2 regions of the Paenarthrobacter aromaticivorans genome follow, and region 2 is predicted to be linked to the other one. Evidence: predicted binding sites of a transcription regulator. Region 2 holds the regulator's gene; the other holds the start of a gene.
The links. The regulator HrcA, encoded in region 2, represses chaperone genes, less so after heat shock. The targets are predictions, from matches to a motif close to TTNGCACTCGNNNNNNNCGAGTGCNAA.
Positions count from the first base shown of each region.

Region 1: groL (chaperonin GroEL) is a predicted target of HrcA. The motif match lies at 2,077-2,103, and genes of this name have one in related genera.

Region 1 is NZ_JAHOPC010000011.1:10,954-15,163, reverse strand. Features, by position in the region: gene KSW38_RS16580 (ribonuclease HI family protein) at 1-22, opposite strand, end outside; gene groL (chaperonin GroEL) at 233-1,858, opposite strand; gene KSW38_RS16570 (cold-shock protein) at 2,171-2,374, opposite strand; gene KSW38_RS16565 (LytR C-terminal domain-containing protein) at 2,566-3,186, opposite strand; gene KSW38_RS16560 (DUF3263 domain-containing protein) at 3,235-3,570, opposite strand; gene KSW38_RS16555 (uracil-DNA glycosylase) at 3,679-4,210, shown strand, end outside.
Region 2 is NZ_JAHOPC010000008.1:197,028-201,237, reverse strand. Features, by position in the region: gene KSW38_RS14400 (GerMN domain-containing protein) at 1-49, shown strand, start outside; gene KSW38_RS14395 (16S rRNA (uracil(1498)-N(3))-methyltransferase) at 94-867, opposite strand; gene dnaJ (molecular chaperone DnaJ) at 870-1,997, opposite strand; gene hrcA (heat-inducible transcriptional repressor HrcA) at 2,048-3,055, opposite strand; gene KSW38_RS14380 (DUF3097 domain-containing protein) at 3,218-4,069, shown strand; gene KSW38_RS14375 (DUF4870 domain-containing protein) at 4,204-4,210, shown strand, end outside.

The DNA of each region.
Region 1 (4,210 bases), on a different contig from region 2:
CGGCGGCAGCAATAATCGTCATGCCTTCAATCCTGCCAGACCACACAGACACTGAAAGCGTGCTAGTACCAACTGGGGACAGCACCTCCCGCTACGGGCCCGCCATAAGAGCCCGAGCTGTCCCCCATTTGGTTTTACGGCTACTTGGTTCTTAACGCCGACTGCGGTCCCCACCAAAATGGTGGGGACCGCAGTCGTTTGCTCTAAAGCGTGACGCTACAGCTTAGGAGGCTTAGAAGCCGCCCATGCCGCCCATGTCGTCGCCACCGGCAACCGGAGCGTTCTTCTCAGGCTTGTCGGCAACTACAGCCTCGGTGGTCAGGAAGAGGCCAGCGATGGAAGCAGCGTTCTGGAGAGCCGAGCGGGTGACCTTTACGGGGTCGTTGACGCCGGCAGCCAGCAGGTCTTCGTACACACCCGTGGCAGCGTTCAGGCCGTGGCCGGAAGGCAGGCCGCGAACCTTGTCGGCAACAACGCCCGGCTCGAGGCCAGCGTTGAAGGCGATCTGCTTCAGCGGAGCATCAATGGCAACCTTTACGATGTTGGCACCGGTTGCTTCGTCACCCTGGAGGGTGAGGTTGGCGAATGCCTTGGCGCCAGCCTGGATGAGGGCAACGCCACCACCGGCGACGATGCCTTCTTCAACAGCAGCCTTGGCGTTGCGGACTGCGTCCTCAATGCGGTGCTTGCGTTCCTTGAGCTCAACCTCGGTTGCGGCACCGGCCTTGATGACTGCAACGCCGCCGGCCAGCTTGGCCAGGCGTTCCTGCAGCTTCTCGCGGTCGTAGTCGGAATCGGAGTTCTCGATCTCGGCGCGGATCTGGGCAACACGGCCTGCGATCTGCTCGGCGTCGCCAGCACCTTCAACGATGGTGGTCTCGTCCTTGGTAACAACAACCTTGCGGGCGGTACCGAGGAGTTCCAGGCCAGCGTTCTCCAGCTTGAGGCCAACTTCTTCCGAGATGACCTGGCCACCGGTGAGGATGGCGATGTCGGCGAGCTGTGCCTTGCGGCGGTCACCGAAGCCGGGAGCCTTGACGGCTACAGACTTGAAGGTGCCACGGATCTTGTTGACGATCAGGGTGGCCAGGGCCTCGCCCTCGATGTCTTCAGCGATGATCAGCAGCGGCTTGTTGGACTGCATGACCTTCTCCAGAACCGTGACGAGTTCCTTCACGTTGGAGATCTTGGAGTTCACGATCAGGATGTACGGGTCCTCGAGGACCGTTTCCTGGCGCTCAGCGTCAGTGACGAAGTAAGCGGAGATGTAACCCTTGTCGAAGCGCATGCCTTCGGTGAGTTCGAGCTCCAGGCCGAAGGTGTTGGACTCTTCGACCGTGATGACGCCTTCCTTGCCCACCTTGTCCAAGGCCTCGGCAATGAGGCTGCCGATTTCCGGGTCGCCGGCGGAGATGGAAGCCGTAGCTGCGATCTCTTCCTTGGTCTCGATCTCCTTGGCGGAGGCGAGCAGCTCGGAGATGACGGCCTCAACGGCCTTCTCGATGCCGCGCTTCAGGGACAGGGGGTCGGCGCCGGCGGCAACGTTGCGCAGGCCTTCCTTCACCAGTGCCTGGGCGAGAACCGTAGCGGTGGTGGTACCGTCGCCAGCGACGTCATCCGTCTTCTTGGCAACTTCCTTGACCAGCTCAGCACCGATCTTCTCGTAAGGATCGTCCAGCTCGATCTCCTTGGCGATGGAAACACCATCGTTGGTGATCGTGGGGGCGCCCCACTTCTTTTCGAGGACGACGTTGCGTCCACGCGGGCCGAGGGTGACCTTGACGGCGTCGGCGAGGATGTTCAGGCCCCGCTCGAGGCCGCGGCGTGCCTCTTCATCAAATGCAATGATCTTGGCCATAACGGCGGTAGTCCTTTCGGGACAGTCGTTAAGAAGGAACCTGTCAGATGGAGTGCCCGCGACGGACGGTCCTTTGCTTGCGGCCTCTGTATGCCCCGCGCTCCGAACCTCACCCCACCAAGGTGTTTCTTGATCCTCCTCCGTTTCGAGAGCCGTCCACCGCCGGCGTAAACCGGGCCGCAGTTAGCAGTCGAAGCGTTGGAGTGCTAAATCAATAATTAGCACTCGACCGGGGAGAGTGCAAGCAGAAGTGCCACTTTGCGCTATAAACAAAGGGGTTTCAGCCGTTAGCTGACGTGACAGCCGAAGGGACTATGCCACGCGGACGCTTTCGGCCTGCGGACCCTTCTGTCCTTCGCCTAATTCGAACTCCACCCGCTGGCCTTCCTCAAGAGCGCGGAAGCCTTCCATCTGGATAGCGGACCAGTGCACGAAGACGTCGTCGCCGGAGTCATCCACAGTGATGAAGCCGTACCCTTTTTCGGCATTGAACCATTTGACGGTTCCCAAAGCCATGATGCCCACACTTTCACAGTAGCCAAGACCGGTTGCCGGGATCTCCGGACCGGAATCAATCCACTGTAACCACAGTCACTATCCGCGCGCTGCCGCGGAGGGGTCCACCATGACTTTTGTTATTGAGGCTTAACCGAGTTGCCGCTTTGAAGGCTTGGAACCCGGTGAAAAACGGCTGAAAGTCAGCGAAATTACTGGTAGCCAGGTCCCACAACAACAACCAGCGGCTGCTGTATTTCCGGAGATTCAACAACCGCAGAAATACCCAGAAGCTTGCCCAGCGCTTCTGCGTTCGCCTTCTGACCGGGCACGTTGTAGAAGACCACGGAAGACTGCTGCGGCAGGCCTCCCCAGTTCCCCACAGTTCCCAGTGTCCAGCCATCGCCTTGGACCAGCCCTGCGACACGGCTGGCAAGCCCGGCCGTAGCCGTGCCGTTGTAGACGGCTACAGCGACGGTCTTGTCCACGGGCGCGGAAGAAGGAGTTGCCGAGGTCTCGCCCGAGGGTGTTGTGCCCGGGCTCGGCTCACCGGAAGCGATGGGGGCGTTGCTTGATTCGGTAGGTGCAGCAGACGGGGAGGTTTCGCCCTGCTGGGGCGCCGGCGTCGTAACGCTTGTGGACGCACCGGGGGCCACCAGGCCAAGCCGCGGAAGTATCAGGAAAGCGACGAGTCCCAGCACCAGGGCGACGGCTCCTACGGTCAGTACCGGCCACAAATTGGGGCGGACCGTCTCTTGGGCGTCACGGTGCACACCCTGCCGGGAGCTGTTCTGTGGGACCCGGTCGAATTCATCCTTGGCAAATTTGGTCATGGTGAAGCCTTGTCCTTGCTGGTTGCTGCTGACTATCAGCCGGGCGATTTACGCGTCGGACCCCAATCGGCGCGCTGTCCGCGCACGTTGGCGCGACGTACGTAGTCTACGCAATCTCTTCACAAGCATGGGATCGTGGGCCAACGCATCTTCCGTATCGATAAGTGCGTTCAGGATCTGGTAATAGTGCGTGGCGGAGAGATTGAAGAGCTCACGGATCGCCTGTTCCTTGGCGCCGGCGTACTTCCACCATTGCCGCTCCAACGCCAACATCTGCTGATCACGGTCACTCAAAGGTGAGTCGCTGCGGGTCTCTGCCGCCAGGTCTTCAAGTGCCAAAACGGTAGACTGCGGCGCCATTGGTTCCGGTGCTGGTTCTGCCACGGCACACTCCTTGACGCTGATTGGGGGAAAATGTCCTACCCCCATGTTACGGGCGAATAACAACGCTGTCATTCGCACCGCCGATGCCATGGAGGAGACAATGACAGGGTGACTGGTGAGGATGCACTGTTTGACCTGGAACCTGCCGGCGTTGCCGACTCGGGCTTCAACGAGCTTGTTGACCAACCCCTGGAAGAGCTCATGGCCGCGGATTGGGCGGACGCGTTGCGCCCCGTGGAAGGCCAACTCCGTGAAGCTTTGGCCTTTGTTGCCGCTCAGGCTGCCCAAGGGATCCAAGTCCTTCCTCAAGCTACCAACCTTCTCCGGGCTTTCTCCCGGCCACTGGCTGACGTTAAAGTACTCATCCTTGGCCAGGATCCGTACCCAACCCCGGGACACGCCGTCGGGCTTTCCTTTGCCGTCTCGCGGCATACACGGCCGATCCCCCGAAGCCTGGCAAACATCTATCGCGAACTCCACGAAGACCTCGGGCTGCCGCCACGCATCCACGGCGACCTCACAGCTTGGACGGACCAAGGCGTACTGCTGCTGAACCGCATCCTGAGTGTCGCGGCAGGGAGCGCTGGCTCACACCGCGGCAAAGGCTGGGAGGCAATCACGACGGCGGCCGTCAGGGCGG
Region 2 (4,210 bases):
GCAAGCAGACACATCCACCATGGATACGCGCCTTTTCAGCGTCGGCTAGACCCAGCGCCCGCTAAGGTAGCTTCAGCTGCCAGGCCGCACGGCCTACCAGCGACCCAGGACGTCGGAGGCGAGTACGACGGCGGCGGGTCCCGCCGTCGAGGACCTCAGGACATGGTGGCCCAAGAGAGCCGTAACCGCCCCGGCGTCGCTGAGGCGGGTTACCTCGCGCGGCGAGATGCCGCCTTCCGGCCCCACGATCAAGAGGACTTCACGCGGCGAGTCCAGCCCGCCGCCCTCAGCCACGATCGGCGCTTCAAGGACGGTGCGCAAAGGGTTCTTGGCGTCCTCGTGAAGGATCACAGCCAGATCCGCGGCAGCAACAGCCTTTGCCAAAGCCGCGGAATCCAGGATAGGACGCACCTCCGGTATCCACGCCCGGCGGGCCTGTTTCGCCGCGGCAGTGACCACAGACTGCCACTTCGTGTGGGCCTTCGCAGCGCGATCCCCCTTCCAGCGGACGATGGATCGCTCAGCCTGCCATGGGATCACTGCGTCTATGCCCAGTTCGGTGGCCGTCTCAATGGCCAACTCGTCGCGGTCACCCTTGGCTAAAGCTTGGACAAGCACCAAACGCACGTCCGGCTGGTCTTCGAAAATCACACCGGACGCCATGACGGACAAACTTCCAGGTCCGACCTCTGCCACCGTGCCTGTCAGGCGGGCTCCTGCGCCGTCGGCAATGTCCACAGCCTCACCGACAGTGAGTCTCTTCACCGTGACAGCATGCCGGGCTTCTGGACCGTCGATGACGAACAACGCGCCCGGCTCAACACCATGCAGGCTCCCGGCGGGCGTGAAGAAAACGGGGTTGCTCACCGCTACAGGTTACCGAGCTTGTCCCGCAGCTTGGCGAACATGCCGCCGCTGGCCACGAGTTTGCCTTCGCTGAACTGCTCACCGCGCAACTTGGCAAGCTGTTGCAGGAGCTCTTCCTGTGCCGGATCCAGCTTGACCGGTGTCTCAACGTGCAGGTGCACCTTGAGATCGCCACGGCCGTAGCCCCTGAGGTGGGTGACGCCCAAACCGCGAAGCGTGATGACCTCGCCGGACTGGGTGCCAGCCTTGACGTCGATCTCCTGGGGCCCGTCGAAAGTTTCCAGGCTCAGTTCCGTACCCAAAGCTGCTGCCGTCATGGGAACGCTCAGCGTAGCGTGAAGGTCGTCGCCTTCGCGGATATAGGTGGAGTCACTGTTGACGCGGATTTCCACATAGAGGTCACCGGCAGGTCCGCCTGCCGGTCCCGCTTCGCCCTGTCCGGAGAGCTGGATCCGCGTACCCGTGGCAACGCCGGCAGGTACCTTGATGGTGAGCGACCGGCGGCTCCGGATGCGGCCCTGCCCGTTGCACTCATTGCAGGGGTCCTTGATGACTGTTCCGAAGCCCTCGCAGGAACCACATGGTGCCGTGGTCATGACCTGGCCCAGGATGGATCGAACGGCCCGCTGGACTTGGCCACTGCCGCCGCAAATGTCGCAACGCTCCGGGTGCGTACCCGGCCGGCAGCAGCTGCCATCACACGTGGGGCAGACCACTGCCGTGTCAACTTCGAGCTTCTTGTTGACACCAAACACGGCGTCCTTGAGGTCGATGCGGACACTGATCAGTGCGTCCTGGCCCCGGCGCACGCGGGAGGCCGGACCAGCGTGCCCGCCGCCACCGCCAAAGAAGGTATCGAAGATGTCCTGGAACGCGAAGCCCTGGCCGGAGTAGCCGCCACCGAAGCCGTTGTCAGTGCCGTTCTCGTTACCGGTGGCATCGTAGACGCGACGCTTTTGGGGGTCGGACAGCACTTCGTAAGCATGCGTCACGGCCTTGAACTGCTCCGCGACATCCTCCCCCGGGTTCACGTCCGGGTGAAGCTTGCGCGCCAACTTGCGGTACGCCTTTTTGATCTCTTCCCCGGTGGCTTCCGGCGAGACTCCCAAAACGTCATAGTGGCTGCTCAAAGTCGGTATCTCTTCCTTGTTGTACTGCAGATTCTTACCTCGGGCCGGCGTCAGCCGCCGAGAATGCGGGAAAGGTAGCGGGCCACGGCGCGCACCGCAGCCATGGTGGTGGGATAGTCCATCCGGGTTGGTCCGAGGATGCCCACCTTGGCACCGGAGCCGTATCCCGTTGCCACGACCGATGCTTCTGCCAGGCCGTCATATGGATTCTCGCGCCCGATGCTCACTGTCACGCCGCGGGGATCATCTCCCATGTCAGACAACAACCGGAGCATGACAACTTGTTCCTCAAGAGCTTCCAGCACTGGTCCGATGCTCAACGGGAAGTCCACATTCGAGCGCGCAAGGTTGGCTGTTCCGGCCATGACGATACGTTCTTCACGGCTGGTGTCGCTCAGGGCCTGGAGACCATGGGCAAGATGCTGCGCGAGCCCACGAAGGTCCGGCGGACACAGCGCAACCACGGATGGCAGTACCTGCGGCAGCAGTGCCAGTTGAGTCCCCGCGATGCTGCCAAGGAACCGGGAACGCAGGGCCATCAAGGCCTCGTTGCTTACATCGGAGCCGGCCTCGATGACTTTCTGGCCAACGCTTCCGGTATCTGCGATGAGCACCACGAGTACCTGTTTTGGCGCCAGGAGAACAAATTCGACGTGACGGACCAGGGCCCGGTTGGAGTGCGGGTACTGAACGACGGCGACCTGGTTGGTCAGTTGCGACAGTAGCCTGACGGTGCGCTCAAGGATGTCATCGAGGTCGTCGGGCCCCTCAAGCAGCGAGTGGATGGCTCGACGCTCCGCGGCGGACAACGGCTTGACCTGCGAGATGCGGTCCACGAACAGCCGGTAGCCCTTGTCCGTGGGGATGCGGCCTGCGCTGGTGTGGGGCGCTGCGATGAGGCCTTCTTCTTCCAGTACCGCCATATCATTCCGGATAGTGGCGCTGGAAACGCCGAGATGGTGCCGCTCCACAAGCGCCTTGGACCCAACAGGCTCACGGGAATGCACGTAATCCTCAACAATTGCGCGCAGCACTTCAAGCTTGCGTGGCTCACTCATTGCAACACCTCCTGACGACTGTCCGTGCCTATATCGGACCAATTGTTAGCACTCAACATGCCTAAGTGCTAACAAGTCTAGTATGAGCCAGCACGTTGCTAGCATTGAAACCGCCCGCGGGAGTTATTCCCAGCACAACCAGCACAAAGGGGTATGAAGTCCTTGGCTTTCGATACGTGGGGCCCGCAGGATCTGTCCGCTCCTGCCAAACGCCAACTCCCTGAGGTAGCCGTCCAGCGCGGGATGGTCCTTGAAGACGTCCAGTCCGGCTGGGTGGGCGAAGTCACCCGGGTGGAGAAATCCGGGGGAATGCACATCGTCTCCCTTGAGGACCGGCGTGGTAAAACCAAGTCCTTCCAACTAGGGTTTGGTTTCCTGCTTGAAGGGCAGGCCATCCGTCTCATGCCTCCCGCACCAAAGGCTCCTGGTTCGCCCGTGCAGGCGGGTCGAACGGCATCGGGGTCAGTAAGGGTCCTTGGCCAGCGTGCCCAAGTGGCCAAGGCGAGCCGTATTTGGGTGGAAGGCAAGCACGACGCAGAACTGGTGGAGAAAGTCTGGGGTGACGATCTCCGCGTTGAGGGCATCGTCGTCGAGCCGCTGCACGGCGTGGACGATCTCAAATCAGCTATTGCCGCATTCTCCCCCGGGCCAGGGCGCAGGCTCGGGATCCTGGTAGACCACCTCGTGGCGGGGTCAAAGGAATCACGCATCGCCGCAGAAGCCATGACAGTGCCCGGAGCCGCCGGAAACGTCCTGATCGTGGGGCATCCGTATGTTGACGTCTGGCAAGCCATCCGGCCAAAAGTGCTGGGTATTGAGCGGTGGCCGGAAGTTGCGCGGGGCACTGACTGGAAGACCGGGATTCTGACCGCGTTCGGTTGGCCCCACGAAACCGCCGAAGACATTGGACTCGGCTGGCAGCGCCTGCTTGGTGCGGTACGCAGCTACGCGGACTTGGAGGCCTCACTCCTGGGACGGGTGGAGGAAGTCATCGATTTCCTCACCACTCCCTGACAGCCCTGTCCTGATTTACGTTCCTTGAGCGGCTTTTCCCGGAGATGTAACGGGGCGTTGGTCCCGGGAGGACCCGGGACCAAGTATTCTGGGACAGCAACACCGCAGCATCTTTACAGCAAAGGGAAGACACCGTGGCAG